4 regions of the Massilia forsythiae genome follow, and region 1 is predicted to be linked to each of the others. Evidence: predicted binding sites of a transcription regulator. Region 1 holds the regulator's gene; each other region holds the start of a gene.
What was found. The regulator sigma-54, encoded in region 1, starts transcription at its own class of promoters, with help from an activator protein. The targets are predictions, from matches to a motif close to TGGCANGNAANCTGCTTT.

Region 1 (5,726 bases):
GTGCGACCTGGTGATGCGCGCGCAGGGCACCTACGACCAGGCGCTGGCGCCGTATTTCGGGTAACGCGATGGCACCGGCGAACTATAAACGCACCGCCCACCGCTGGCGTTTGCTGGCCCTGATGCTGACCGGCGTGTTCTTCGCGTTCGGCAGCTTCTGGCTGGTGCAGATCATGCAGCGCGGCGGCGACGGCAACCCCGACGTCAACCTCGGCGACGCGCCCGACTACATCATCGAGAACTTCAGCTTCGTGCGCATGTCGGAAACCGGCAAGCCGAAGTACGTGATCTCGGGCGCGCGCCTGACCCACCGCCCGGCCGACAACACCTCGGTGATCGACAAGCCGGTGGTGCAGAGCATGACGGTCGAGCACCCGCGCATGACCATGACCGCGAATACCGCGCACATCAACCAGGACCAGAACCAGATCGACCTGGCCGGCAACGTCGACATCCACCGTCCCGGCAACGCCACCACGCAGCCGATGCAGATCCGCACCGAGGCATTGACCCTGCTGCCGGACGAGGACATCGCCAAGACCGACCGCAAGATCGACATGACGCTCGGCGCCACCGCCGTCACCGGCACCGGCATGATCGCCAACAACGCCACCCAGCAGATCCACCTGGGCGGGCGCGGCCAGATCGTCTATCCGCCGCGCGGCAAGCGCTGAAGCGCCCATCACAAGGACCCGTAACCAATGAAAAAACTATTCGCCGTCGTTGCCCTGTCGCTGGCAACGCTCACCGCCTGGGCCGAAAAGGCGGACTCGCTCAAGCAGGCCGTGATCAAGTTCGATACCGGCGACGTCGACGAGGTCAGGCAGACCCGCACGCTGACCGGCAACGTGGTGGTGGAGCGCGGCACGCTGACGCTGAAGTCGGACAAGGCCGTGCTCAAGGAATCGCCCGAGGGCTACATGCTGGTGACGCTGACCGCGGCGCCGGGCAAGGTCGCCAGCTTCCGCCAGAAGCGCGACGGCGGCCCCGACCTGTGGATGGAAGGGCAGGCCCAGCGCATCGAGTACGACGAGCGCACCGAACTGGTCAAGCTGTTCTCGAACGCGGTGGTGCGCCAGCTGGAAAACGGCAAGCTGTCGAGCGAAGTCAACGGCGCCTTCATTTCCTACGACAACCGCACCGAGGTGGCCAACGTGCGCAACGACGCCAGCGGCCAGACCAAGGCGGGGCAGGGCCGCAACACCATCATCATCGCGCCGCGCCGCAATGCGAATGCGGCCGCCGCGCCGGCCGCCGCCGCACCTGCCGTGGCTGCGCCTGCGGCCGAGGGCAGCCGATGATGGACGTCCGCCCCGAAGCCGCCGTGGTCGAATGCAGCGGCGGCAGCACCCTGGTCGTCAAGGGCCTGCAAAAGAGCTACGGCAAGCGCCTGGTGGTGCGCGACGTCTCGCTGCAGGTCGCCTGCGGCGAAGTGGTGGGCTTGCTCGGCCCGAACGGCGCCGGCAAGACCACCTCGTTCTACATGATCGTCGGCCTGGTGCCGTCGGACGCCGGCAGCATCGACATCAACGGCACCGACGTGACGAGCATGCCGATCCACCGGCGCGCATTGCTGGGACTGTCGTACCTGCCGCAGGAAGCCTCGGTGTTCCGCAAGCTGACGGTGGAAGAGAACATCCGCGCCGTGCTGGAGCTGCAGCGCGAGAACGGCAAGCGCCTGGGCAAGGAGCGCATCCGCGAGCGGCTCGACGAACTGCTGGCCGAACTGCAGATCGAGAAGCTGCGCGAGAGCCCGGCGCTGTCGCTGTCGGGCGGCGAGCGGCGGCGCGTGGAGATCGCGCGCGCGCTGGCCACCAATCCGCGCTTCGTGCTGCTGGACGAACCGTTCGCCGGCGTCGACCCGATCGCCGTGATCGAGATCCAGCGCATCGTGCGCTTCCTGAAGGAGCGCGGCATCGGCGTGCTGATCACCGACCACAACGTGCGCGAGACGCTCGGCATCTGCGACCGCGCCTACATCATCAACCAGGGCGCGGTGCTGGCATCCGGGCGTCCCGACGACATCATCGCCGACGAGTCGGTGCGCCGCGTCTATCTCGGCGAACACTTCCGCATGTAGTCATGAAACAGTCGCTGCAACTCAAGACCTCGCAACACCTGGCACTGACCCCGCAGCTGCAGCAGTCGATCCGGCTGCTGCAGCTGTCCACGCTCGAACTGCACCAGGAAATCGAACAGGTGCTGAGCGATAACCCGCTGCTGGAACGCCTGGACGATCCGCTCGACCGCTCGGTGCGCCTGCTGGCCGACGGCGCCATCAACAACAACGCCGGCACGTCGACGACCCCGTCGAACGAGGCGCCCAACGCGGAAGCCAACGGCCAGGAAGGCGGCGCCGCTGCCGAGAACGGCGAAGGCGGCGAAGCCAGTGGCGACGAGGGCGGCGGCGCAGCCGAAGGCGCGGATGCCGACTGGGGAGAGACGGGACGCGCCAGCGGCAATGGCGACGACGAGGACGGCCGCCCGCAGCTGGAAGCCAGTCCGGTCTCGCTGCGCGAGCATTTGATGGAGCAGTTGCGCCTGACCTGCTTCGCCGCGCGCGATTGCGCGCTGGTGGAACTGGTGATCGACGCGCTCGACGACAACGGTTACCTGGAAGAGCCGTTGGACGACATCCACGCGCGCCTGCCGCAAGAGCTGGAAGTCGAGTTCGACGAGCTGCGCACCGCGCTGGCGCTGGTGCAGAGCATGGACCCGCCCGGCGTCGGGGCGCGCAGCGCGGCCGAGTGCCTGGCGCTGCAGATCCGGCGCATGCACGGCGTGCCGCTGGTGACGCGGCGCATGGCCCTGGTCATCGTCGAGCGCTACCTGAGCTGGTTCGCGCAGCGCGAATTCAACAAGCTGAAAAAGGCGCTCGACTGCGACGACGAAGACCTGCGCGAGGCGCAGGCGGTGATCCGCCAGTGCAATCCGCATCCGGGTGCGGCATTCGCAGCGGACGTGTCCGACTACGTGGTGCCGGACGTGATCGTGCGCCGCGCCAAGGACGGCTGGAGCGTGCAATTGAATCCGGAAGTGATGCCGCGCCTGCGCGTGAACAGCGTGTACGCGTCGCTGCTGAAACAGGGCAAGAGCGAGAGCCAATTGAGCGCGCAATTGCAGGAAGCGAAGTGGCTGATCAAGAACATGCGCCAGCGTTTCGACACGATCCTGCGCGTGGCGCAAGCCATCGTCGATCGCCAGCGCAACTTTTTCTCCCATGGCGCGGTTGCCATGCGTCCCCTTGTTTTACGCGAGATAGCTGATACACTAGGCCTACACGAGAGCACAATTTCTCGGGTTACAACTCAAAAATACATGCTGACGCCGCATGGCATGTTCGAGTTGAAGTACTTTTTTGGGAGCCACGTTGCGACCGAGGCGGGCGGTGAAGCGTCCTCGACGGCAATCCGGGCTCTGATCGTGCAACTTACAGGAGCGGAAGACCCCAAGAATCCCTTATCGGATAGCAAGATTGCGGACATGCTGGGGGAGCAGGGCATGGTGATTGCGCGCCGCACGGTCGCCAAGTACCGTGAAGCCTTGAAGATTCCACCCGTCAGCCTCCGCAAATCCTTGTAGCCGGCCTTCGTATCAAGCGCTGTTCGCCGCATTTTCCCCAAAGCCCGGACAGCTGCGTATCTTCAAAGGAGTGTGTATGAATCTCACCATCAGTGGACATCACCTGGATGTAACCCCCGCCATCCGAGAATACGTACAGAACAAGCTCGAGCGCATCACCCGCCATTTCGATCAAGTGATCGACTCCCACGTCATCCTCTGCATCGACAACCTCACCGAGAAAGAAAAACGCCAGAAGGCCGAGATCAACCTGCGTGTCGCGGGCAAGATCGTGCACGTCGCCAGCGCGGCCCACGACCTGTACGCAGCGATCGACATGCTGATGGACCGTCTCGACCGGCAAGTGCAGAAGTACAAGCAGATGCTGCAAAATCACAGTCGCACGGCGCTCAAGCATCTGTCCGATGCGGGCGATGCCGACGACGTTCCCGCCACGGCATAAGCCGGCTGCAGCAACGACAACGAAGGGCGCATCGGCGCCCTTTTTGCTTGATGGACGTCCGCAAAATACCATGAACCAACACGTGCACGCCCGCGTCGTCAACCGCACCGGCATCCTGACGCTGGACCGTCCCAAGGCCCTCAATTCCCTGTCGCTCGACATGGTGCGTGCGCTCACCGCGGCGCTGCTGGCGTGGCGCGCGGACGATGGCGTCGATGCCGTCGTCATCGGCAGCACCAGCGACAAAGCCTTGTGCGCCGGCGGCGACATCCGCTTTTTCCACCAGGCCGGCGGCGCCACGCCCGGCACCGGCAGCGCGCTGCTGGAAGATTTCTTCACCGAAGAATACACGCTGAACCACCTCGTGCATTTTCATGGTAAACCGTATATATCGTTGATGGACGGCGTGGTGATGGGCGGCGGCATGGGCATCGCCCAGGGCGGCCCCGGCTGCGGCCTGCGCATCGTGACCGAGCGCACCAGGATGGCGATGCCGGAGGTGAACATCGGCATGTTCCCGGACGTCGGCGGCAGCCATTTCCTGGCGCATGCGCCGGGCCGGCTCGGCGTCTACCTGGGCGTGAGCGGCGCCACCATCGGCGCCGCCGACGCGCTGTATGCCGGCCTGGCCGACCTGTTCGTGCCCGCCGCCCGGCTGGACGGCTTGCGCGCACTGGTCGGCAGCGTGCCCGGCGCCGCACTGCCCGAAGCGATGCGCGCCTTCGCCGCGCCGTTCGCAGCGCAGGCCGGAGACAGCGAGCTGAGCGCGCAGCGCGCGTCGATCGACCGCCATTTCGGCGCTGCCTCGGTGGCGGACATCGTGGCGTCGCTGGCCGGCGACCCGGACCCGTTCGCCCAGGCCGCCCTGGCCGCGATGCGGCGCCGCTCGCCCTTGATGATGTGCGTGACGCACGCGATGCTGGCGCGCGCCGCCGGCATGGACTTTGCCGATTGCCTGCGCATGGAGCGCAGCCTGGTGCGGCGTGCGTTCGAGCACGGCGAGATCCTGGAAGGCGTGCGCGCGCTGGCGGTCGACAAGGACAATGCGCCGCGCTGGAACCCGCCGGCGCTGGAACAGGTGACGCCGGAAATGATCGAACGCTTCTTCGCACCGGTATGGCCGCCGTACGCGCATCCGCTGCGCCATCTCTGAACCGTTTCATCGATCCCTGGGAGGATGCATGGACGCCGAGTCGATACCGCCGCAGTCGATACCACAGTCATGGCGGGCATCCCTGGCCGGCTGCCGCTGGACGCGCCAGGAAACCGGTTGCTCGGAGGCGCAGGTGTGGCGCCTGGATGCGCCCGGCCGTCCCGCGCTGTTCGTCAAGGCCGAACCCGCGGGTCCGCTGTCGGAACTGGCCGACGAGGCGGCGCGCCTGCGCTGGCTGGGCGCAAGCGGCATTCCCTGCGCGCCGGTGCGTGGCGAGGCGCACCACGCCGGCCACGACTGGCTGCTGCTGGGCGCCGTGCCCGGCAGCGACCTGGAAGCGAGCGGCATCGATCCCGGTGCCGGCGTCGCGCTGCTGGCCGGAGCGCTGCGCGCGCTGCACGCGCTCGATCCGGCCGGCTGTCCGTTCGACCACCGCGCCGCGCTGCGCATCGAACGCGCCGATGCGCGCCTGCAGGCGGGCCTGGTCGACACGGACGACCTGGACCAGGGTCACCGTGGCCTGGCGCCGGTCGAGCCGTTGGCGCGCCT
Region 2 (5,726 bases), 3.1 Mb from region 1:
TGGACGGGCTCCACAGGCGCGGCTGCGCCAGCGTCAGCGCCTGGGTCAGCTGCACCTGGCGGCCGACGCCGATCTTCGCCGGCGCCGACACGTCCCGGTGCGCCAGCGCGGCGCCGCTGCGCCGGCCGGCGGCGTCGAGCAGGTACACATCGGTCGCCACCTGTACTTCGTCGTCGGCGCCATGGTTTTCCAGCGTGACCTGCACGTCGACCGTGGCGGCGGCCGGCGTCACGCTCGGCGTGCTGACGAAGGTGCCGTACTGGGCCACGTGCAGCGGCGCCGTCTTGACCAGCCAGACGTTGCGGTAGATGCCGCCACCCGGATACCAGCGCGAGGAATCCTTCGGGTTGTCGAGGCGGATCGCCACCACGTTGGCGGCGCCCGGCTTGACGACATCGGTCAGGTCGAGGCGCCACGAGGCGTAGCCGTAGGGCCAGCCGCCCACGTGGCGGCCGTTGACCCACACCGTGGCGTGCGACATGGCGCCGTCGAGGTCGAGGTAGATGCGCTTGCCGGCGTCGCCCGCCGACAGCGTAAACTGCTTGCGGTACCAGCCGACGCCCCACCACGGCAGCTTGCCGGTGTCGCCCGGGTATTCCTGCCTGAACGGCCCTTCGATGCCCCAGTCGTGCGGCAGGTCGAGCTTGCGCCAGGCGCCGTCATCGTAGTCGACGCGCGCGGCGGACAGGTCGGCGCCGGCGGGGACGTCGGCGCCGCTGCGCAAGGCGGCGTCGTTCATCGAAGCGCCGCCGGCCTGGTCGCCCTTGGCGAAGCGCCAGCCGGCGTTGAAGGCGCTGCGTTCGCGCACCGATGCGCCGGCGGCGGCGTCGGCAGCGACGGCGGCCGGGGCGGTGGCGATGGCGGCGGCGCCGCACAGGGTCAGGCAAGCCAGGGCGATGGGAACGAGGGAGCGGCGAAGTGGCGGCATGGGGAATCGACGACGGGAGTCAGCGGAAGCGAAAGTATGGCTTGAATGAAAACTTTCAGCTATAACAATTGCAGTGGCCGTTATCTCGAAATGCTATGGCAGCGACAAGCCGGCGATCCACGACGGTGCCCTCCCTTGCATGGCATTAACGCGCCAGCGCGGCTTCGTTGATCAAGCTGTCGAGCATCGCCGGCTTCACCAGATGGCCGTCGAAGCCGCAGGCAACGGCGCGCGCGCGCGATGCCAGGTCGCCCCAAGCTGTCAGGGCGACGATGCGCGCCGTATCGAACGATGGATCGCGGCGCAGCGCGCAGGCCACTTCATAGCCGTCCATGTCGGGCATGCCGATATCCAGGAATACCACATCCGGCAAGAACGTGGCGGCGGCGGCGAGCGCCGCCTTGCCACCATGCGCCACCACCACGTCATGTCCATGCAGCGACATGACTTCACCCACCAGCTCGGCCGCGTCCGCATTGTCGTCGACCACCAGGACCCGCCGACCGCTGAATGCCTGCTCCATGACTGCCTCTCTCGTATCGTGCTTTGTCAGTTCTTATCGGCTGAGATTTCACATTCTAAAGATCTGCGATGCATTATTTTTGACATGCCGGATGCAGCAACTGCGCCGATCGAGGGACAACTTCCGACATTCCCTACAGTGATTGTCCTACGCAAACAAAAACTGGCTGGACCGATAATATCAATTAGCTAACTCAGCAGCGGCCTGGTGCCGCATCCGCATCATGAACACGACACACCATTCGCCAGGGCGCAGCTTCGCCCGACTCGACAATGGGTGGCCCGACTCCTACGCATGGGCCATCGAGCAGATGCCTTGTCCGGCTTACTGCTGCGCGCACGACGGCGCCGTCATCCACCGCAATGCTGCGGCAACCCGCATCTGGGGAGAGACGCAAACGAGCGTCGCCGCATCGCGCTGGGACGGTTTTGCGGCGCTGCGCGACCTGGACGGCAGCATCATCGACAAGGACGCCAGCCCAGCCGCGCAAGCCGCGGCGGGCGAGCACCCTGCCCCCACCGAGCTGCTCGCCCTGTGCCAGGATGGCCAGTTGCGGCGGGTGGTCATCCACGCCAAGCCGGTGTTCGACGCCGCAGGCGCCATCATGGGCGCCTTGTGCTGTCTCACCGATGTCAGCGAAAAACGCCGCCTGCAAGAGCGCGTCCAGGATGCGGCCAGCGCACGCGAGGATTTCCTGACCATGCTCGCGCACGAACTGCGCAATCCGCTGGCACCCATCATGAACGTCGCAGGATGCCTGCAGCGGCCGAACGCCGATCCGGCGGTCGCCAGGATGGCGGCCGTCGTGCAGCGCCAAACCAGGCAGCTGGCGCGCTTCATCACCGACCTGCTCGATGCCTCGCGCGTCGACTGCCTGTGCGAACTACCGGTGGCGCCGCGCACCTGCACCAAGGACGACATCCTCACCCTGGCCCTCGATGCGGTCGAGCCCGAAGTGCGCGCCCGCAGGCAGCGCGTGGTGGTCGAAGTCGACGACCCCGGCGCCGGCTTGTGCTGCGATCCGGAACGGGTGGCGCAAGCCCTGGGCAATGTCTTGTGCAACGCCAGCGCATTCACGCCGGATGGGGAAGAGATCTGCCTGCGCATGGAGGTCGAAGGCGACTCGCTGCACGTGGAAGTGGCCGACCGCGGCGCCGGTATCGCACCGGAAGACTTGCCGCACGTGTTCGACCCGTTCGAGCGGCGCGCGGTGGCGCCCGGCCGGGCGCCGGTCGGTGCCGGCCTCGGCTTGACCATCGCCAAGGGCGTATGCGAGGCGCACGGCGGTTCGATCCAGGTATGCAGTCCCGGACTGGGCCAGGGAACGACGGTATCGCTGGCCTTGCCGGTGGCCGTGGACAGCGCTTGAGCAGTGCCGCGGGCGGCGGCCGGATCAGCGCCGCATCAGGCAGCGATCAGTGGATTGCCTTGGCCGCGCGACGGCGGCGGCGGCCGGCATACGCCATGGCCGCCAAGCCGCCTCCCAACAGCAGCGCGCTGGCCGGTTCCGGCACATCCTGCTGCGCTGCCTGCTGGACCTCGAACGTGATCGTGCCAAAGTTCCAGATGCCGTCAGCGCCGGCCAGGTCGTCGTATTCCTCGTAGAACTCCAGGCGCAGGATACCGTCGCCGCCGACCTTGAAGTCAAGGCCCAGGGCGACCAGGTTGACCACATCCGAATAGCTGGCGGTCCCCGGATCGTCGTCGCCGATACCGGGGTTGAAGATCACGCCGTCGCTGACGGCCGAGTTGGTGAAAGCCAAGCCGAGGTCGGACAGCCAACTCGGCGTGAACGCGGTCAGGTTGACCGAATACGAAACCGCGGTGATGGACGCATTGGCGCCGACGTTGTAGGTGCGCACCGTATTGGCCGCATCGCCGAACTCGCCGACACTCTGGGCGCCGGCGATATTGACCGTGAACGGCACGGCAAACGCCGAAGCGCATGCGAAGAACGACATGCCGACCAGCAGATTCTTAACCGAGCTCAATGCCATGGAAATCCCCTGTTGTTGTGTGAGCCAACAAGGAATGCAATTACCGTGCCTTCAAGCATTAATTGATTTAAATCATTGATTCCTATTGGGAAAAATTAAAGTATGAATTCGGACGCTGGTTAATTTGTAATGTTTACCGACATTCAGTTAGTATAAATTAATTATAATAAATTTTTAATTCCCAAAATCAATCAGCTGCGATTACAGCGTCGCTCATCTATTTCCGTGCTTCAATGGGCTAGCAATAAGCCAGTGATGCTCACACGCAACCGCTATAATCCAGTGCCCATTTTTTACATGATAGGCCGGCTCGTTGAACAGCATCGCCGCCACCACGTCTTCCCGCTTTCGCCGCGACCTGGCCCGCTGGCGCCAACTCGTCGCGCCTGCCTGGCTCCACGGCCTGGTCTCGGGAACGGCGGTCGACGCCGCCCCGACCGGCGCATGGCGCCTGTTCGAGTGCGGATTCGCCGCCATCGATGCCTATGTGGATCGCCACATCCCCGGCGCCGGTTACATCGATACCAACGAGCTCGAACATGGTCCGCTGTGGAACAAGGTGCCGGATGCCGAACTGGAACGGGTGCTGCTGCGCCACGGCATCCGCCACGACGTCACCGTGATCCTGTACGCGCGCAACCTGCTGGCGGCGGCGCGCGTGGCGCACCTGCTGCTGTATGCTGGCGTGGCCGACGTGCGCTTGCTCGATGGCGGCTTCGACGCCTGGCGCCGCGCCGGCTTCGCTTGCGAACACGGCGCCCCGCCCTCCCCATTTGCCGTGCCCGATTTCGGAGCGGCGCTGCCGGTCCGGCCGGATTACCTGTTCGACATGCAGCGCACGCGTGACTTGCTGCGGCATGGCGGCGGCACGCTGGTCAGCACCCGCAGCTGGAACGAATTCATCGGCAAGACCTCGGGCTATGGCTACATCGAAGCCAGGGGCGACATCGCCGGGGCGGTATGGGGCCGGGCCGGCGATGACGACGACGTCAACAGCATGAGCGAGTTCCACGACGCCGATGGATGCATGAAGCCGGCCGCGGCCATCCGCGTCATGTGGGGCGCGGCCGGCATTCACCCCGGGCGCCGCACGGTGTTCTATTGCGGCACCGGGTGGCGCGCCTCGCTGGCGTTCTTCTACGCGTGGCTGATGGACTGGGAGCACATCGCCGTGTACGACGGCGGCTGGTGCGAATGGAGCCGCGACGCGGAGAATGCGGTCGTGCGGCGCGTGGACGATTGCGCGCAGGACCGCGATTCCGGCAGCACGGACGCCGGCATCCTGGCTGCCTGACGCTTCGTCGGCATGGCGGTCTCCCCGGCTGCGGCCCGTATCCGCAGGAAGACCGTCCGTGCGCTCCCTCCTTTTCGAGGGCGCCGACCAGGAAGGAAGCGCCGTGCTCGGCGCCGTAACTCTTCATGGGCTGCTAACCCCACCTGCATCGCGGTCACCCGGTGATGCTACGCGCTCGAGCATGCGGACATGCCGTACCGCGGGCTCAATCCACGTCGGTCACGAACTGCCCGAGCGGACGACGCACCTTCGGCAGGCCGGCCAGCCAGTCCTGCTCGGCCTTGCGGTAGCCCAGCGGCAGCATGACCACGCTGCGCAGGTGCCGTTCGCGCAAGCCCAGGATATCGTCGACCGCGGCCGGATCGAAGCCTTCCATCGGCGTGGCGTCGACTTCCTCGAACGCGGCGGCGATCACCGCCGCGCCGAAGCCGATGTAGGCCTGGCGCGCGGCGTGCTCGAAGTTCACCTGCGCGCCGCGGCCCGGATAGGTGGACAGCAGCTGCTGGCGGTACGCTTCCCAGCCTTCGTTACGGAAGCCCCGTACCTCGTTGGTCAGGTCGAACATGGCGTTGATGCGTTCCGGCGTGTAGTCGTCCCAGGCCGCGAACACCAGCAGGTGCGACGCATCGGTGACCTGCGCCTGGTTCCAGGCGACCTCGCGGATGCGCGCGCGCAGCTGCGGGTTGTTGACGACCAGGATTTCGAAAGGCTGCAAGCCCGACGAGGTCGGCGCCAGGCGCGCCGCCTCGATAATGCGGTCGACCTTGTCGCGCGCCACCGGGCGCGCCGGGTCCATTGCCTTGGTGGCGTAGCGCCACTGCAGTTTGTCCAGCAATTCCATGAGAGTCCTTATCGATAATGGGGGCATCCATTATATTTTTTCCCGCCGGAGGCTGCCGGGTATGGCCCGAAAATCGCGGCCTGGCCTTGGAGGCGGCAGCAGCCCGGGCCAGTTTCGGCGCGGCGAGTGCGTGCCGGAGTTCG
Region 3 (5,726 bases), 2.0 Mb from region 1:
GGTAAATGTTAAATAAAAATTAAATATTTCACAATCTTGAGAGCAAAATTAAGGCTGTCTGTCTTGAACCCAAAAATTCTCTTGTGCACTAAGTGCTTCTTCTTCTCTTAATGGCCCTATCACCTCGGTCGCGCGCTGGCCGGCGGCGAACACCTGGCGGCACGGCAGCGACAGCGTCGGGTTTTCCGGATCGCTGCCGGTGAGCGCCAGCAGGCTGGTTTCCGACATCCCGTACACCACGCGCCCGACGCCGCTCCAGTAGGCGCCGCCGGCGCACATCGCGCACGGCTCGGCGTTGCTGTACAGGGTGGCGCCGGCCAGTTCGTGCGGCGGGTGCCGCTGCGAGGCCTGGCGCAGCGCGTTCATCTCGGCATGGGCGGTGCGGTCCAGGCTGGAGGCGTTCATCGCCTCGGCGATCACGCGGCCGTCGGCGCCGACCACGATGGCGGCGAACGGGTGGTGGCCGGCGTCGCGCGAGCGCTGGGCGAGGGCGAATACGTAGGTGAGGAAGTCGTGGTCTTGGGGTGTGGGCATCGTCATGGTTTGTCGATTCACGTGAGCGATAGATGATGTAGCCGGCTTACCACCACGTCGTCCCCGCGCAGGCGGGGACCCATAGAAGCTTTACCGAAGTCGCGCTTCTTGCATCTCGAGATAGTATGTATGGGTCCCCGCCTCCGCGGGGACGACGGATCAGGGGCAGCCAATCGTCATTGGCCTGCGAGACTGACTCACTTCGGAATCGTCCCCTCCACCCCCTGCACGTAGAAATTCAAGGAATGGATATCCTTGTCCGCCATCTGCGCCCCGGCCGCCACGCGCACGGCGCCCGACTGGTCCTTGAGCGGTCCCTGGAACGGCTTCAGCTTGCCGGCGACGATGGCCGCCTTCTTTTCCTCGAACAGCTTGGCGACGGCGGCCGGCACCGCCGCGTTCAGCGGCGACATGCGCACCATGCCCTCGGCCAGGCCGCCGCGCGTTTCGCCGCTCTTCCAGGTGCCGGCCAGTACCGCTTGCGCGGTGCGGGTATAGAAATCGCCCCAGTAGTTGGTGCTGGCGGTCAGGTGCGCCTTGGGCGCGAAGCGCGCCATGTCGGAATCCCAGCCGAACGCGTACTTGCCCTTCTGCTCGGCCACCTGCAGCGTCGCCGGCGAATCGGTATTCTGGGTCAGCACGTCGGCGCCCTGGGCGATCAGGGTCTCGGCGGCCTGGCGCTCGCGCGCCGGGTCGTACCAGGTGTTCACCCACACCACCTTGGTCTTGATGGCCGGGTTGACGCTCTGGGCGCCGAGGGTGAAGGCGTCGATGTTGCGGATCACTTCCGGCACCGGGAACGAGCCGACGAAGCCGATCGTGTTCGATTTCGTCATCTTGCCGGCGATGACGCCCTGCAGGTAGCTGCCCTCGTACTGGCGCGTCTCGTAGACACCCATGTTCTTGCCGGTCTTGAAGCCGGTGGCGTGCAGGAACACGGTGCCGGGGAAGGCGCGCGCCACCTTCTCGGTCGGGTTCATGAAGCCGAACGAGGTCGAGAAGATCAGCTTGTTGCCGTCGGCGGCGAGCTTGCGGATCACGCGCTCGGCGTCGGCGCCTTCCGGCACGTTTTCCACGTAGGTCGACTTGACCTGGCCGGGCAGGGCCTTTTCCATGGCCAGCCGGCCCTGTTCGTGGGCGTAGGTCCAGCCGGCGTCGCCGACCGGGCCGACGTAGACGAAGGCGACTTTCAACGGGTCGGCGGCGCGGGCGGGCAGGGCGGCGCCCAGGGAGAGCGAGGCGGCCAGGCCGGCCAGGGCGATCAGCGTGCGACGATGCATGGTGTTCCTCTTTGAATGTGGATGGCGAATCGGTTCGAAGCGAAGCGGGTGGACGGCGTGTCAGAAGTGGTATTCGGCGCGCACCATCGGCGTCTTCGCGGTGGCGCCGGGCACGGTCCGGGACGGGTTGCCGAACTTGTTCTTCCAGTACTGGTACTCGACGCCCAGCTTGAAGGTGTTCTTGGCGGCGCCGACCGCCGCACTGAGGTCGTACATGACCTGCATGTCGACGTTGATCTCGACCGCGGTCGGGCCGCCGAATTCGTTGCGGCCCTTGGTGCCGATGTAGTTGGCGTAGCCCTCGAACGACAGCGGGATGCCGAAGTCGAACGGGATGCCCCAGGCGGCGCTCAGCATGGCGTGGGTGTCGTAGGTGTAGCGCGAGGTCGCCACGCCGGTGAAGCCGTTGAACGGCGCGTTACTCTCGTGCAGGGCGTAGATGCCGACGTCGAGGAAGCCGGGTACGTCCAGCATCAGCGTCGGCCCCAGCACCAGCATGCGCTTCTTGGAGTTGTAGCCGGCGTCGGTCTTGCTGTTGACGTCGAAGCCGAAGGTCAGGCCGACCCCGCGCGCGGGGCCGAAGGCCAGGTTCTTGCCCGCGACCTTGCCCAGGTCGACGGTGTTGCGGTAGACCGCGTAGGCCTCGTGGGCGCCGTTGGTGGCGCCGACCGCCGACGGGTCGTGTTCGTCGGACAGCAGGAAATCGACGCTGAAGAAGTTCTTGCCGTACTTGTAGCCGCTGACGTGGCTGAAGTTGACGACGTGCTTGCTGATGTCGTCGCTGTTGTACGGTTCGGCGAACTTGCTGCCGTAGCGGTAGCTGAGCGCGGTGTCGCTCCAGTCGGCGGCGTGGGCGCCGCCGGCGAGGGCGGCAAGGAGGAAGGGGAGGACGATGCGGGCGTTTTGGACGAGGGGCTTCATGCTGATCCTTGGTATGGTTGGAATGGCAGGAACGGCGCGGCAACGGATTGCATCCAATATGTCACACAGATTGGATGCAATCTTCGAATAACCGATTAGCAAGTATCGGGCCAGACCGGTATTCGCCGCGTTGCCGGAGCGCTCGCGTCTGGCGCCGCCGCCTGTCGCGCCGCATGACCGCAGCGGGTGGCCGGCGCACGCACCGCGGCGGCCCTTTTTGCGCCACCGCCTGCACTGCTTGCTGCGCTGCCGTGGTGCGCGCGCTGCCGCCGCTGCCCGCTACTGTCTGTCACTATCTGCCGGCCTCGGTTACATCATGTTCCACCGCGGCGCGCCGTGTCAGCAGCCGGCCAGCGCCTGCGCCAGGTCGACCTTGCGTTCGCCGGTATCCAGGCGCAGGCGTCCCTCGATCTCCAGCAGGTGGTGCTCGATCGCCGCCGTCGCCCGCGCCGCCTGGCCCCTTTCGATCAGCGCCAGCAGGTCGCCGTGGGAACCGTCGGCGCACATCGGCGCGCCCGGGTGTTCGTACAGGGCGATGATCAGCGAGCAGCGCGACACCAGTTCGCCCAGGAAGCGCCGCAGCACCGCGTTGCCGGCCAGGTCGGCCAGCAGCAGGTGGAATTCGCCGCCGAGGCGGATCCACAGGGCGCGGTCGCCGCCGCGGCGCGCCGCTTCCTCGGCCGCCAGCGCGGCGCGCAGTGCGGCCAGTGCCGCCGGGGTGGCGTTGGCGATCACCAGCGGCACGATCTCGCGCTCCAGCGCGCGCCGTGCGGCGAACACGTCGCGCGCCTCGGCCGGGGTGGGAGACGCCACCACCGCGCCGCGGTTCGGCCGCAGCTCGATGATGTGGTCGTGCGCCAGCCGCTGCAGCGCCTTGCGCACGGTGGTGCGGCTGACGCCGTACAGCTCGCAGAAATCGGCTTCGCCCAGGCGCGTGCCGGGCGGCAGGCGCCGGCCCATCACGGCCTGGACGACGGCGCGGTAGATGCGCTCGTCGACCGCGGCGCCGCGCTTGCTGGCTGGCGCTGGCGCATCGGGCGGCGCCGGCAGCGCGGCCGGGGTGGTAGTGGGAACGGTCGGTTCGCCTTGTCTGCGCCGGCCTTGTGGGCCGGGCGCAGCCGTGTGCTTGGTCATGGTGGTCTCCGCAGCATGGTTTGATTTGTTGTGGCGGGGTGGCCGCCTGCCGGGGATGTAGCAGGAATCGTGCGCGCCCTTGCGCCGCAGGCGAAGCAGGTGCGTGTGCCGATCCCTGCGCAGTCTTGGTGAAATTGTCGACTCGAAATGGTGCAACTTGTATACAAGTCGTGCACGGCGGATTGCCGTCTCGGCGGCGCGCCCGCTGTGCCGGCAGCGGTGGCATGCAACTTGCAGAACAGCTGGCGATGGTCCCCGGTTTTCATGCACGCACCATGGAGCGCACCTTGATCACAGCATCCCCCGATTCACCCGCCGCGCCGCACGCCACGTCCGCGCGCGTGCCGCCGCGCCTGCAACTGCTCGGCATCTCGAAACGCTATCCGTCGGTGGTGGCCAACGACGGCGTCGACCTCACCGTGCTGCCCGGCGAGATCCACGCCGTGCTGGGCGAGAACGGCGCCGGCAAGAGCACGCTGATGAAGATCATCTACGGCGTGGTGCAGCCGGATGCCGGCGAGATCGTGTGGGAAGGCCGGCAGGTGCGCATCGGTTCGCCGTCCGACGCGCGCCGGCTCGGCATCGGCATGGTGTTCCAGCATTTCGCGCTGTTCGAGACGCTCACCGTGGCCGAGAACATTGCGCTGGCGCTGGACGGTCGCGAGACGCCGGCCAAGCTGGCACCGCGCATCCGTGCCGTGTCCGAACAGTACGGCCTGCCGCTCGACCCGGACCGGCGCGTGCACAGCATGTCGGTGGGCGAGCGCCAGCGCGTGGAAATCGTGCGCTGCCTGCTGCAGTCGCCGCGCCTGTTGATCATGGACGAGCCGACCTCGGTGCTGACGCCGGACGCGGTGCAGACGCTGTTCGTGTCGCTGCGCCGGCTGGCGGCCGAGGGCGTCAGCATCCTGTACATCAGCCACAAGCTCGACGAGATCCAGGCGCTGTGCGGCAAGGCCACGGTGCTGCGCGGCGGGCGCGTGGCCGGCACCGCGCTGCCGCGCGAGGAAAGCGCGCAATCGCTGGCGGAACTGATGATCGGATCGGACCTGCCCACCTGCACCCTGGCGCCGCGCGCGCCCGGAGAAGCGCGCCTGCAGATCGACGCGCTCGACCTGGACAGCGGCGACCCGTTCGGCACGCCGCTGCGCGGCATCGGCCTGGAGGTGCGCGCCGGCGAGATCGTCGGCCTGGCCGGCATCTCGGGCAACGGCCAGCAAGAGCTGCTCAAGGCGATTTCCGGCGAACTGGCGGCGCCGCGCGCGGACGCGGTGCGCATCATGGGTGCCGACGCCGGACGCCTGGACCCGGCCGCACGGCGGCGCCTGGGCCTCGGCTTCGTGCCGGAAGAACGGCTGGGCCGCGGCGCCGCGCCGGCCCTGTCGCTGGCCGACAATGCGCTGCTGACCGGCTACCTGTCCGAGCGCGACGGCATGCTGCGGCGCGGGCTGGTGCGGCGCGGCGCGGTGCGCGCCTTTGCCGACGCCGTGATCGCGCGCTTCAAGGTCAAGTGCGGCGGCGCCGGCGCGGCGGCGGCCAGCCTGTCGGGCGGCAACCTGCAGAAATTCATCGTCGGGCGCGAGATCCTTTTGTCGCCGCACGTGATGGTGCTGGCCCAGCCGACCTGGGGCGTCGACATCGGCGCCGCCATGCTGATCCGCCAGGCCATCATCGATTTGCGCGACGCCGGCGTGGCGGTGCTGGTGCTGTCCGAGGAACTGGACGAGCTGTTCATGATGTGCGACCGCATCGCGGTGCTGGCCAAGGGACGGTTGTCGCCGGCGGTGCCGGTGTCGGCCACCAGCGTCGACCGCATCGGGCGCTGGATGGGCGGCGATATCGACACTGCCGCCCACG
Region 4 (5,726 bases), 730 kb from region 1:
CGGATTCGCCCGGCATGCGGATGTCCGAGACCAGCACTTGCGGGGTGTCGGTCTCGAACGCGGCCAGCGCCTCGCGTCCGCTGGCAAAACTCCGGGTTGCGAGGTTTTCGCGCGCCAGGGCTTTTTCCAGCACCCAGCGGATCGATGCATCGTCGTCGACAATCCAGATTGGTTTCATGTGTTTCGTGCTTCCCGCATTGGTTCAAGGGGGACTGCCATTCCGCCCTATCTTCCCGCCGCTTATGGCAGCGGGATCAGGATGCGGAAATCCGTGAGTCCAGGCCGGCTTTCGCACTCGATCAGTCCCATGTGCTGCTGCACGAAGGTCTGCGCCAGCGTCAGCCCGAGACCGCTGCCGCCCTCCCGTCCCGATACCAGCGGATAGAAGATGCGGTCGCGGATTTCGGGGGCGATGCCCGGTCCGTTATCGATGATATGCAAATCTAATGCCAGGCCGTAACGAACCTTCGCCAGCGTGACCTGCCGCGCCACCCGCGTGCGCAGCACGATCTCGGCGTCGCCTGCCGCGATGCGCGCGCGCAGGGCCTGGGCGGCGTTGTGGACGATGTTCAGCACCGTCTGGATCAGCTGCTCCTTGTCGCCGCGGAATTCGGGAATCGAGGCGTCGTAGTCGCGCCGGATCGCCAGCCCGGACGGGAACTCGGCCAGCACCAGGCTGCGCACCCGCTCGCACACTTCGTGGATGTTGACGTCGCCGACGATGTGCGGGTGGCGGTGCGGCGCCAGCAGGCGGTCGACCAGGGTCTGCAGGCGGTCGGCTTCCTTGATGATCACCTGCGTGTATTCGCGCAGCGCGTTCAGGTGCACGTCCGGCAGTTCCAGCTCCAGCAACTGGGCGGCGCCGCGGATGCCGCCCAGCGGGTTCTTGATCTCGTGCGCCAGGTTGCGGATCAGTTCCTTGTTGGCCTGGGTCTGGTCGAGGATGCGCTCCTCGCGGTCGAGTTTCAATTGCTGGACGTTCTCGCGCAGCTCGACCACCACCTCGGCCCCGCCGGCGGCGCTGACGATCACGTGCACGTGCAGCGGCTCGCGTCCCGGCCGCTGCAGGCTCAGGTCCTGGCGCAGGTCGGAATACTTGTGGGCGAGCGCATGCGCGCACAGGACATCCAGTTCCTCGCCGTTGCCGAACAGGCCGGCCAGCTTCTGGCGCGACAGCGACTTGACCGAGGTTTCCAGCAGGTGTTCGGCGGCCGGGTTGGCGCAGCGCACCAGGCCGTCCGCATCGATCACCAGCACGGCGGAGGCCAGCAGGTCGAGGCCGGAAAAGCGGTCGTAGGCGGGCTCGGCGTCGGGCAGCGGGGGCACGGTCATGGGAATATTTGCTAGCGGATGTTGGCGATTTCGCGCTTGAGCGCTTCGACGTTCTTCTCGGCGCGGCCGACGTCGTCGCGCATGTTGGCCACGCGCTCCTGGTACTTGGCGTAGTTCTTTTCGTTACCCTGGCGCTCAGGCTCGCCGTTGTTGAAGTCGCGGCGCAAATCGGCCAGCTTCTTTTCCTCGGCGCGCAGTTCCTCGTTGAGGATCTCGCGGCGGTCGTCGTCGCGCGCGCGCTGGGCGGCGCCGTCCACGCGCGGGAAGTTGGCCGGGTTCGCCGCCGGCGGACGGCCGGCGCCCTGGCGCATGGTGACCGGCGGCGCGGCGTTGGGATTGGCGGCCGCCTTGGCCACCGGGGCCGGCGCCGGCACGTAGCCGGGCAAGTCCAGCGCCTTGCAGCCCGGCTTGTTGATGTCGGTGAATTCCACACGACCGCCCTTGTCTACGCACTTGTAGACGACCGAGTCGGCGCGCGCGCCGGGATGCGCCAGGGCGGCGGCCAGCGCCAGGGCCGCCAGGGCGGCGGCCGGGCGCGGGAATTGTCTGCTGCTTGTCATTCGCATCAGTGTTCGGCACCCATGCCGCGCCGGTCGGCGCACACGTCGGTGCCTGGTTGGGAATCCGACGACTATACCGCATCCAATGAAAAACGCGGGGAGGCCGACCGGCTTTCCCCGCGTTTTTGTTACCGCAAGGATACACTCGGCATCCTGCGGCATGCAAGCGTTGGCAGACGATTACGACGAGTAGTACATGTCGAACTCGGCCGGGTGCGGGGTCATGCGCATGCGCTGGACTTCCTGCATCTTGAGGTCGATGTAGGCGTCGATCATGCTGTCGCTGAACACGCCGCCGCGGGTCAGGAACTCGCGGTCCTTGTCCAGGGCTTCCAGCGCTTCTTCCAGCGAAGCGCACACGGTCGGGATCAGCTTGTCTTCTTCCGGCGGCAGGTGGTACAGGTCCTTGGTCGCGGCTTCGCCCGGGTGAATCTTGTTCTGGATGCCGTCCAGGCCGGCCATCAGCAGCGCGGCGAAGCACAGGTAGACGTTGGCCAGCGGGTCCGGGAAGCGGGTCTCGATGCGGCGGCCCTTCGGGTTGGCCACGTGCGGGATGCGGATCGAGGCCGAACGGTTGCGGGCCGAGTAGGCCAGCTTGACCGGCGCTTCGTAGCCCGGCACCAGGCGCTTGTACGAGTTGGTGCCCGGATTGGTGATGGCGTTCAGCGCGCGCGCGTGCTTGATGATGCCGCCGATGTAGTACAGGGCGGTTTCCGACAGGCCGGCATAACCGTCGCCGGCGAACAGGTTCTTGCCGTCCTTCCAGATCGACTGGTGCACGTGCATGCCCGAGCCGTTGTCGCCGTTCATCGGCTTCGGCATGAAGGTGGCGGTCTTGCCGTAGCTGTGGGCCACGTTCCAGATCACGTACTTCATGTTCTGGGTCCAGTCGGCGCGCTCGATCAGGGTCGAGAACTTGGTGCCGATCTCGTTCTGGCCGGCGCCGGCCACTTCGTGGTGATGCACTTCGACCGGGATGCCCAGCGATTCCAGGATCAGGCACATTTCCGAACGCATGTCCTGGAAGCTGTCGACCGGCGGGACCGGGAAGTAGCCGCCCTTGACACCCGGGCGGTGGCCGCTATTGCCGCCTTCGAATTCCTTGTCGGTCGACCAGGACGCTTCTTCCGAATCGATCTTGACGAAGCAGCCCGACATGTCGACTTTCCAGCGCACGGCGTCGAAGATGAAGAATTCCGGCTCCGGGCCGAAGTAGGCGGTGTCGCCCACGCCCGAGGACTTCAGGTAGGCTTCGGCGCGCTTGGCGATCGAGCGCGGGTCGCGGTCGTAGCCCTTGCCGTCCGATGGTTCGATCACGTCGCACTGCATGAACACGGTGGTCTCTTCCATGAACGGATCGAGGTTGGCGGTGTTCGGGTCCGGGATCAGCAGCATGTCCGATGCTTCGATGCCTTTCCAGCCGGCGATCGACGAACCGTCGAAGGCGTGGCCGGATTCGAACTTGTCTTCGTCGAAGTGCGAGATCGGCACGGTCACGTGCTGTTCCTTGCCGCGGGTATCGGCAAAGCGCAAATCAACGAACTTGACTTCGTTGTCCTTCAGCATCTGCATTACATCTGCGGCGGTCCTTGCCATGCTTAATCTCCTGAGTGAAAAAGTGTTCCTGGTCCCTCTAATGCACAATTTATGCCAGCACTTGATTATGAGCAAATAAACAATCGATCCTTGGAAAGCGTATGATTTGCCCCATAAAATTGGTATCCCAAGCGGGTGCACGGAATTAATGCATACTCGGCAATATGCACCAGGCGGGTGCGAGTCGCGCAGTATGCACCAAGTTAATGCACCATGCACCATTTGTGCGAGCCCGGCTTTGGGTGTGGTCCGCCACGGTGCGGCGGGAACGATGCACTGACAAGACAGGAGGAAACATGAGCACGACCGAAGACATCCTCGACGCCGCCCGCGCGCGCGGCGCCGGCCAGCCGTATGCGGGCGCAGTGACGCCGTGCGAAGCCTTCGCGCTGCTGCAGAGCGATGCACGCGTAAAACTGGTGGACGTGCGCACGAACGCCGAGCGCGACTGGATCGGCCGCGCCGCCGTGGACGAACCGCAGCAGGCGGCGGTGCAGTGGACGCTGTATCCGGGCGGCGCGCCGAACCCGGACTTCGCCACCCAGCTGCAGCAGGTGGCCGACAAGGAAGACGTGGTGCTGTTCCTGTGCCGCTCGGGCGTGCGCTCGCGCCACGCGGCGCGCGTGGCCACCGAGCTGGGTTTCCAGGATGCGTTCGACATCCTGGAAGGCTTCGAGGGCGACCGCGACAGCGAGGGACACCGCAAGAGCCTGGGGGGATGGTGCAAGGCGGGGCTGCCCTGGGTGGGGGCGTGAAAATCGGCGTTTGCCATACAGCCCGACCTGCGTTCACAGCCTCACCGATATCCCGTCGTCCCCGCGAAGGGTGAAGAATGCCACTGGCATTCTTCACCCCATACTGAGCAAGAGAATTTGCTACCTTAGAAGCAACTAGACTGCTTCAATAACACTAACTTCGGATACTCAGCATGGGTTCCCGCCTACGCGGGAACGACGGTTTTCAGGTCAGCGATATTATCTTGAACAGTAGCGCGCCTGTGCGGGGATAACGCGGATCGGCCTACTGCAAGACCTCTTCCACCGCCGCCGGCTTCGGACGCGCAGGGCGTTCCGCCTTCGGCTTGTCGTCGCTCGCAGCGGCTGGCTTGCGCGGCGCCGGCTTGACGGCAGCGCCCTCGCCCGCCGGCTTGGCGCGCTCGCCCGTCACCGCCTTCGGATGCGATTCGCCGGCGCCGCCGGATCTTGCACGCGCACCTTCGCCGTCTGCGGACTTCGGACGCGCGCTTTCTGCGCTCGCCGGTCTTGCACGCACCGCTTCGGAAGCTGGCTTGGGCGCGCGCGGCGCATCGGCATCGGCCGCATGCGCGCGCGGCGCGGTGGCCGCCGGCTTGGACGGCGCTTGCGCGGCCGGCTTGGCGGCAGGTTTCGCAGCCGGCTCCTTGACGGCCTCCTTGACCGCTTCCCTGGCCGGCTTGGCGGCCGGCGCCTCGATGCCGACGGCCGCCGCATCTTCCGCCGCCGCATCGGCCGCGCTGTCCGGCGCGCCGGCATCGGCCGCATGCTCGGTGTCCGTCGCCACCGCATCCGCCGGTCCGCTTGGTGCGGCCAGGCCCGGGCGGTCCACGTGCAGCCCCGGTACGGTTACCGTCTGCTGGTGCTCGATCATCGGCATCAGGCTCGGCGCCAGCGTCACCAGCAGCTGCACCGGCAGCGCGCTGGTGAAGTCGTAGTGCGCCGATTCCGGGCCGTGCACGTAGGCGGTCATGCTGCCGAAGAAGCGCTCGCCGATGTTGAAGACGAAGGTCGCCGAACGGTTCACGTAGCGCGATTCGATCAGGCGGTGGCCGGCGCCGTAGACGTCGAAGCGCTGGTCGCCGGTACCGGTCTTGCCGCCCAGCGCGATCACGCTGCCGTCCTGCTTGACGAAGGCCGTCTTCACGCGCTTGGCGGTGCCGACCTGTACCACGCCGCGGATGGCGTCGACCACGGCACGCGCCACCAGCGGGTTCAGCACCTGCTCGCCCTTGGCGTCCGGGCTGCGCTTGACCAGGGTCTCGTACGGCGTGTCCTTGGCGAAGTGCAGCGAATCGATGCGCTGGGTCTGCTTGCGCACGCCGCCGTTGATCAGGATGCCCATCAGCTCGGCCAGCGCGATCGGCCGGTCGGCCGAGGCGCCCAGCGTGGTGGCGTAGGACGGCACCAGCGAATCGAACGGGTAGCCCATCTTCTTCCACTGCGCGTGGATCTTGAGGAAGGCTTCCACTTCCAGCAGGCCGGC

Region 2: a site for sigma-54 is predicted at 3,482-3,499, ahead of HH212_RS18815 (VPLPA-CTERM sorting domain-containing protein). Genes of this name have one in related genera too.
Region 3: a site for sigma-54 is predicted at 2,831-2,848, ahead of HH212_RS14585 (outer envelope protein). Genes of this name have one in related genera too.
Region 4: a site for sigma-54 is predicted at 3,528-3,545, ahead of glnA (type I glutamate--ammonia ligase). Genes of this name have one in related genera too.

What each region holds. Positions count from the first base shown of each region.
Region 1 is NZ_CP051685.1:1,374,030-1,379,755, reverse strand. It holds gene HH212_RS05910 (KdsC family phosphatase) at 1-64, shown strand, start outside; gene lptC (LPS export ABC transporter periplasmic protein LptC) at 69-674, shown strand; gene lptA (lipopolysaccharide transport periplasmic protein LptA) at 702-1,301, shown strand; gene lptB (LPS export ABC transporter ATP-binding protein) at 1,298-2,080, shown strand; gene HH212_RS05890 (RNA polymerase factor sigma-54) at 2,083-3,582, shown strand; gene hpf (ribosome hibernation-promoting factor, HPF/YfiA family) at 3,659-4,024, shown strand; gene HH212_RS05880 (enoyl-CoA hydratase/isomerase family protein) at 4,095-5,177, shown strand; gene HH212_RS05875 (APH(3') family aminoglycoside O-phosphotransferase) at 5,206-5,726, shown strand, end outside.
Region 2 is NZ_CP051685.1:4,433,214-4,438,939, reverse strand. It holds gene galB (beta-galactosidase GalB) at 1-928, opposite strand, end outside; gene HH212_RS18825 (response regulator) at 1,074-1,451, opposite strand; gene HH212_RS18820 (PAS domain-containing sensor histidine kinase) at 1,675-2,820, shown strand; gene HH212_RS18815 (VPLPA-CTERM sorting domain-containing protein) at 2,867-3,448, opposite strand; gene HH212_RS18810 (sulfurtransferase) at 3,762-4,742, shown strand; gene HH212_RS18805 (NAD(P)H-dependent oxidoreductase) at 4,948-5,583, opposite strand; gene HH212_RS18800 (peptidylprolyl isomerase) at 5,582-5,726, shown strand, end outside.
Region 3 is NZ_CP051685.1:3,401,223-3,406,948, forward strand. It holds gene HH212_RS14575 (nucleoside deaminase) at 49-540, opposite strand; gene HH212_RS14580 (BMP family ABC transporter substrate-binding protein) at 732-1,814, opposite strand; gene HH212_RS14585 (outer envelope protein) at 1,875-2,735, opposite strand; gene HH212_RS14590 (GntR family transcriptional regulator) at 3,075-3,869, opposite strand; gene HH212_RS14595 (ABC transporter ATP-binding protein) at 4,145-5,726, shown strand, end outside.
Region 4 is NZ_CP051685.1:645,168-650,893, forward strand. It holds gene ntrC (nitrogen regulation protein NR(I)) at 1-178, opposite strand, end outside; gene glnL (nitrogen regulation protein NR(II)) at 241-1,332, opposite strand; gene HH212_RS02750 (DUF4124 domain-containing protein) at 1,344-1,898, opposite strand; gene glnA (type I glutamate--ammonia ligase) at 2,073-3,488, opposite strand; gene HH212_RS02760 (rhodanese-like domain-containing protein) at 3,785-4,243, shown strand; partial or broken gene HH212_RS02765 (transglycosylase domain-containing protein) at 5,079-5,726, opposite strand, start outside.